DNA from 3 places in the Leisingera sp. S132 genome. Region 2 is predicted to be linked to each of the others. Evidence: riboswitches for the same ligand, from Rfam matches in the RefSeq annotation. Region 2 holds a riboswitch; each other region holds the start of a gene.
What was found. Region 2 has a riboswitch for cobalamin ahead of K3725_RS14975 (hypothetical protein). Riboswitches for the same ligand answer to the same signal wherever they lie in the genome.
Positions count from the first base shown of each region.

Region 1: it holds a riboswitch for cobalamin, as region 2 does, so the genes downstream of both, K3725_RS12885 (ABC transporter substrate-binding protein) here and K3725_RS14975 (hypothetical protein) in region 2, are expected to answer to the same signal.
Region 3: it holds a riboswitch for cobalamin, as region 2 does, so the genes downstream of both, K3725_RS03010 (aromatic ring-hydroxylating dioxygenase subunit alpha) here and K3725_RS14975 (hypothetical protein) in region 2, are expected to answer to the same signal.

Region 1 is NZ_CP083553.1:2,600,558-2,602,812, reverse strand. It holds gene K3725_RS12890 (chemotaxis protein CheW) at 1-491, shown strand, start outside; cobalamin riboswitch at 705-897, shown strand; gene K3725_RS12885 (ABC transporter substrate-binding protein) at 1,038-2,048, shown strand; gene K3725_RS12880 (iron ABC transporter permease) at 2,045-2,255, shown strand, end outside.
Region 2 is NZ_CP083553.1:3,022,414-3,024,668, forward strand. It holds gene K3725_RS14965 (serine aminopeptidase domain-containing protein) at 1-196, opposite strand, end outside; gene K3725_RS14970 (TetR/AcrR family transcriptional regulator) at 267-887, shown strand; cobalamin riboswitch at 906-1,126, shown strand; gene K3725_RS14975 (hypothetical protein) at 1,233-1,637, shown strand; gene K3725_RS14980 (protein-tyrosine phosphatase family protein) at 1,693-2,208, opposite strand.
Region 3 is NZ_CP083553.1:632,878-635,132, forward strand. It holds gene K3725_RS03005 (dihydrofolate reductase family protein) at 1-472, opposite strand, end outside; cobalamin riboswitch at 744-943, shown strand; gene K3725_RS03010 (aromatic ring-hydroxylating dioxygenase subunit alpha) at 1,050-2,255, shown strand, end outside.

The sequences.
Region 1 (2,255 bases), 420 kb from region 2:
AGGCCGAGGCTGAGGAACAGGAAGCCCGGGCAGTGCGGCGCACATTCATCAAATTCACTTTCGAGAAAAGGTTCGCGCTGGACACTGCGCAGGTCAGCGAGGTGATCAACCGGCCCAAGGATCTTCTGGAACCGCCGTTTTCGTTGGAATTCGTCGAAGGAATCCTCAATTTGAGGGGGGAATTGATCACGCTGTTCAACCCGCGGATGCTATACGGGCTGCCGCCGGCGTCCAGTCAGGATCAGAAGGTTCTGATTTTCCGCCATGGCGAGCAGAAATTCGGGATTCTGGTGGATTCAGTTGATGAAATCATCATCACAACTGAAAACCGGGTGGCTGAGCTGAAATCCCTGGATCAGCAGCATGCGTCCAAAAGCATCGCCGAGGATGTCACCGGCTGCCTGCAGCATAAGACGCAGGACGGGCGCTACGAGTCGATCCTGATCCTGGACACAACCGCTCTGGTGGACCGCTGTTTCCACGCCGCCTAGCGGAGCTTTGTTGTGCTGGCGCAGTCAGACAGCGGCGGCTCCGTTCAATCAATTGCAGCCGCTCAAGCGCGGGCCGCCAGATAGTCGCGAATGCGCGTTGCTTGGGCGGATGCCTCCGGGATGTTGTGTCATCGCCCGTCCTGAACGGCGCGCTGGCCTGCCTGAAGAAATTGGCTGCCCGGCGAAGTTTTTCTTGCCGCAAGAGAGGTGATGCGCTACCCGCGCCTTACCGGTCCCGCAAGGGCTAAGAGGGAATCCGCGGCGCTGTCAGGCGCCAACCGGAACTGCCCCCGCAACTGTAGGCGGCGAGTGCTGTGCCATGATGTCACTGGACCATCCGGTCCGGGAAGACGGCGCAGGCAATGACCCGCCAGTCAGGAGACCTGCCGGTGAAAACTGAAGCACACCGGACGGGGTTGTCCGGGGAGGTTGCCGGTAACATGCGCCGCCAGCGCTGGAGGCTGCAAGAAGGGCCGGATCCCTTCGCCTGACCGGTCAATGCCCTTTCACCCGTTCTCCGGTCATTGACACATGGAGATCGAAATCATGTTTCTGCGTTCCGGCCTGATGGGCCTTTCTTTCGTTGCGGCCGCTCAGGCAGCCGCCGCCAGCGAGACCTTTCCGCTGACCCTTCAAAACTGCGGCGAGACCGTCACCTTTGAGGCGCCCGTTGCGTCCTCCGTGACCGTTGGCCAGGCTGCAACAGAGGTGCTCTATGCGCTGGGCCTGGGCGGCAAGGTGCTGGGCACCTCGGTCTGGTTCAACGATGTGCTGCCCGAATTTGCCGAGCTGAACGGCAAGGTCGAACGCCTCGCGGACAACGATCCGAGCTTTGAAAGCGTGGTGGCCAAACGCCCCGGTCTGGTGGCGGCCCAGTATGAGTGGCATGTCGGCCCCGAAGGCGTGGTCGCCAAGCGCGAGCAGTTCCATGACCTCGGCATCCCGACCTATGTGATGCCCGCAGATTGCGTTGGCAAGGACAACACCACCGGCGGTGACGGCACCCGCACCGAAATGTTCACCACCGACAGCCTCTATCAGGGCATCGAGGAACTGGCGGCGATCTTCGGCGAGGCCGGGAAGGGCGCGGAACTGGTCGCAGACTACAAGGCGCGCGAGGCCGCGGCTGTGGCCAAGGCGCAGGAGGTTGCGCTGGACGACGCCTCCGCCGTGTTCTGGTTCTCTTCGCCCGAGATGGAAAGCGACCCGTTCGTGGCCGGCCAGAAGGGCGCACCGGGCTACATGATGCAGCAGCTGGGCCTCCGCAATGTCATCAAAACCGACGAGGAATGGCCGACCGTGGGCTGGGAGACCATCGCCAAGGCCAACCCGACCGTGATCGTGATTGCCCGTATGGACCGCCGCCGCTTTGCCGCGGATGACTATGAGAAAAAGCTGGAGTTCCTGCGCAATGATCCGGTCGCCAGCCAGATGGACGCGGTCAAAAATGATCGTATCGTGGTGATGGACGCCCAGGCCATGGATGCCACCATCCGCGCCATCCCGGCGCTGGAGGATCTGGCTGCTGAACTCAGCGCGATCGGCAACGGCGAATGAGCGCAGCCGCCGCATTGGCCTGGCAGGGCATCCGGGGCGCATGCCTGGCCCTGCCAGTGCTGGCCGCGGCGGTTCTGGCTGGTGCAATGATCGGGGAAACCCCGCTTGCGCCTGACCTAGTTCTGTCCGTTCTGGCCAACAAGCTGGCCGGGGCGGGCCTGCCGGTGGACCCGGTGGACCAGGGCATCATCTGGAGCTACCGGCTGC
Region 2 (2,255 bases):
GCCGCTCCGCCGCCAGCCAGTGTGCGAAATGCCGGTAGTAGCCCTGCGGCACCCCGGTTGCGCCGTTCAGCACCACCGCTGCCCTGGCCGGGGCCGCCGGGTGGTAAAGCCGCCCGGCCAGCTCTGCATCACCGGCGGCAAAGCGCACGTCTTCCACCCGGATATCCGCGGTGTGTCCTGCATGGCTGTCGAGCATGGCACCCTCCTAGACCGATTGGTCTATTCCACCTCTGGACCAATCGGTCTAATGCTGTCAACCTGCCGCCATGACTGACGTGACGACACCCCAGCCCGGCCCGGACAGCCCCGCCCCCACCCGCGAGCGGCTGCTGCGGGCGGCAGCCGGCCTCTTTCGCAACAAGGGCTACAGCGGCACCGGCCTGGCCGAACTGCTGGCCGCGGCAGAGGCTCCCAAGGGCTCGCTCTACCACCATTTCCCGAATGGAAAATCCGACCTCGCGCTGGCTGCGGCAGACTGGGCCTCGGAGCAGATGCTGGCACTGATCGCCGCCGCCTTTACCCCTGCGCCGACCTTTCGAGAGGGCGCCAAGACGGTCTGCTACAAGCTGGCCAAGCTCTTTGACAAACAAGGCAAATGGAGCGGCTGCCCGGTTTCCGCCACCCTGTTCGAAGGACCGGAAAACGAGGCGTTCCACCAGCACGCCGCCAAACTGTTCGAGGGCTGGATACTAGAGACCGCGGCCCATGCGCAGCGCCTGGGCCTGGCTGAGGCAGAGGCCCGTGCCGCGGCCGAGAATTTCTACATCCTGCTGCAAGGCGGCTGGCAGCTGGCCCGGGTGCGGCGCGATTCGGATGTGATCCGGGGGCTGCACCTGCAGATGCACACGCCCGCGCCCGCGGCCATGCAGGCGCAGAAAAACAATTGACGACTCGGGGGGGCAGCCGCTACCGCTTGTGGCGATGGTTCCCGCGCCACAGAATCTTGTGTCCGGGATGAAAAGGGAACACGGTGCGGCCCCGCCCAGCGCAAGGCCAATTCCGCGACTGCCCCCGCAACTGTAAGCGGCGAGCGACCCCGATAGAGCCACTGGCCCGATGGGCCGGGAAGGATCGGGAAAGCTGCGACCCGCAAGTCAGGAGACCTGCCATCGAATGTGAAACTCGAACCCGGGCGGGGTGTCCGGACAGGGTCTGATGGCACCGCGGGGCTCCCGCTTTCTCATCCGGTCTCTTGTCCCCGAACCCCCGCACCACGCGCGGAGGGCGCAAACATGATGTGGACGGACAAGACGCATTTCTATGCGGCAACGGATTGCAAATACCTGGGGCGGCCCTGCCCCGCGGCAGAACGGATGATCGCCAAACTGGCAGAGGCGATGACCAAGGCGAAGCCGATGACCCATGAGGATTTCGAAATCACCGGCACCAGCGTGCTGGACGGCTGCCCGCGCAACTGCCCGGCGCAGTTTGCCGCCAGCCATGACCGGATCCGGCTGTTCTGCGGTGTCGGGGAAGAGGCCCCGCGCGAGGGGCTGGACCGCTTTGCCGATGCAATCCTCAGCCGCGGCGGCACCGGCTTTGCGGCGTCAAGACTGGACGCCCGCCCCTGCGCGCTGATGGAGGCGCTGCCGAAAACCGCGGAGGTGCATCAGGCGGAGCAGATGCTGGCGCTCTAGGCCGGAAACCGGCTCACGGCATCTGGGGAACGGCAGACCGCACCGGGCTGCCGGCCTATTGCGGCCGCAGCCCCGCCGGACGCCCGGCATAGGCCCATTCCAGCTGCGCCTGCGTCTCCACCGCGCAGGGGCGCACGGCCCGCAGCCGGGCCAGCGCCTGCGCCGGGTCCTCGCCGCTTTCGATCATCAGCCGCAGCACCGCCATGCCGGAGCGGCCGCAGCCGCCCTTGCAATGGACCAGCACCCGGCCGCCGCCCTCCAGCGCCATCCTTGCGGAGGCGCTGGCCTTGGGCCATTTCGCCGCCACCTGCCGGGATGGCACGTCAAAGTCCGGCACCGGCAGATGGATCCAGCGGCTGGCCATGCTCTGGATGTCGCAGCCCAGCCGGTGGCTGCCCGCTGCCGCGTGTTCCTCCGCCGTGGTCATGGAGATCACCAGCCCGGGCTTCCAGGCATTGATCCGGCCCATATCGCCCGCATAGTCGCCGCCCTTGCCCGGCAAGGGGCACAGCGCCAGCCTCCCGCCCGCGACGGGCACCTCATGGATGGAGATATTCACGGGCACAGGCATCTCCTGCGCCGCAGTCCCAGAGACTTCGTCAGATCGCATGCCGCCTC
Region 3 (2,255 bases), 1.6 Mb from region 2:
GGTCGATGTCCCGGTCCAGGCTGCCGAAAAGCGGGATGCCGCTGCCGATCAGGACCGGGACCGTTGTGATGGTCAGATCTGCGATCAGCCCCTGGCGCAGGAAGGACTGCACCATCCGCCCGCCGTCGATATAGGCGCGGGTCCAGCCCTGCTCTTGCAGCTCCTGCATGAGGTCTGCGGGCGCGGTGGTGCTGAGACGCACCTTATCCTTCAGCTCTTCGGGAATGTCCTGTTCTGTCAGGCTGTTGCTGAGGACCACAACCGGCTTGCTGTAGGGCCATTGGCCGAACCCCAGCACGGTGCGGAATGATCCTGTTCCCATAATCAGCCCGTCTACGCTGTCCATGAAGGCGGCAAAACCGCCATCGTCATCCTCGGCAACGGGCTGCTTGGACAGCCAGTCCAGCGAATGGTCCTGGCGGGCCACAAAACCGTCGAGGCTGGTGGCGATGAAGACATGGCCGGTGGTCATCGGATTCTCCTGTGCATCATTTAACTATATAGCATATAGTTAAATGCATTTCACCATCCAAGGGGCCGGCGCAAGACTCACTGCGTGCGAATCGATTCGGTGTGCCTAGCAGCGCCTAACCGCATGAAAGATAAGCGCCTGCCGCAAACGAACCGGCGGATGCCGGTTTGAGATTCTGGACATCCCTGTCCCTCCGGGCACGGCAATCATGCATGTCTTTTTCCGGTTTCGGCGGGTCGGATTTGTCTCCGCTTGGGGGGCGGGATTAGGGCAGTTTGCGCCTCAGCAAGGTGCCGCCCCTAGGGGCGGAGAATTGGGAAGCTGGTGAAACTCCGGCACTGCCCCCGCAACGGTGACCCCGGGCAAGGCATGGCAAAAACCACTGAAGCCGCAGCTTCGGGAAGGTGCCAGGCCCCGCCGCCAAAAGGCCCCGGGACAGTCCGGAAACCAGCCTTGCCCCGAAAACGTCAACCGCGGGCGGCGGCGGGGCGGTTGCAGGCGCGTGGCCTGCAATCTCTCTCCCCATGCCCGCAGCCAAGCCAACCTGCCGCGGGGATGCGGCAAAGGAGAGAAGCAGATGCTTCACGACAGCGAAATTCTGGCCAAACTGGTCGCCCGTCAGAAAAACTATTCCCTGGAGCAGGCGTTTTACACTGATCCGGGGGTGCTGGATCTGGACATGCGCCAGATCTTCTACCGCGAGTGGCTGTTTGCCATTCCGGCCTGCGAAATTCCGAAGGCCGGCAATTATGTGACCCATCAGGTGGGGTCCTACAATGTCATCATCGTGCGCGGCACCGATGGTGAGGTGCGTGCGTTCCACAATGCCTGCCGCCACCGCGGGTCGGTTGTGTGCAAGGCCAAGAAGGGAAATTCGCCCAAGCTGGTCTGCCCCTACCACCAGTGGACCTATGAGCTGGACGGCTCGCTGCTGTGGGCGCGCGACATGGGGCCGGAGTTCGACGCCTCCAAACACGGGCTGAAGCCGGTGCATTGCCGCGATCTGGCCGGGCTGATCTATATCTGCCTGGCGGATGAGGCGCCGGACTTCGATGCTTTTGCCGCAGTGGCCCGCCCCTATCTGGAGCCGCATGACCTGGGCAATGCCAAAGTCGCCTATGAAAGCTCGATCATCGAGAATGGCAACTGGAAGCTGGTTTGGGAGAACAACCGCGAGTGCTATCACTGCGGCGGCAACCACCCGTCGCTGTGCCGGACCTTCCCGGAAGATCCGTCCGTCACTGGTGTCGAGGGCGGCGAGACCCCGCCGCACCTGCAAAAGCATTTCGACCGGATCGAGGCGGCAGGTGTGCCGGCCCAGTTCCAGATAGACGCGCGCGGACAGTACCGGGTGGCGCGGATGCCGCTGAATGAAGGCGCCGAGAGCTATACCATGGACGGCAAGGCGGCTGTCGCCAAGAAGCTGGGCCGGGTGCCGTTTGCTGATGCAGGCACGCTGCTGAAATTCCACTACCCGACCACCTGGAACCACTTCCTGCCGGATCATTCCATCGTGTTCCGGGTGACCCCGATCAGCCCGACCGAGACTGAGGTCACCACCAAATGGCTGGTGCACAAGGATGCGGTCGAGGGCCAGGACTACGACCTGAATCGGCTGACCGAGGTCTGGGTTGCCACCAACGACGAGGACCGCATCGTGGTGGAGGACAACCAGCGCGGCATCAACTCACCTGCTTATGAACCCGGCCCCTATTCGGAAGTGCAGGAAAGCGGCGTCATCCAGTTCTCCAACTGGTACGCTGAACACCTGACCCGCGCGCTG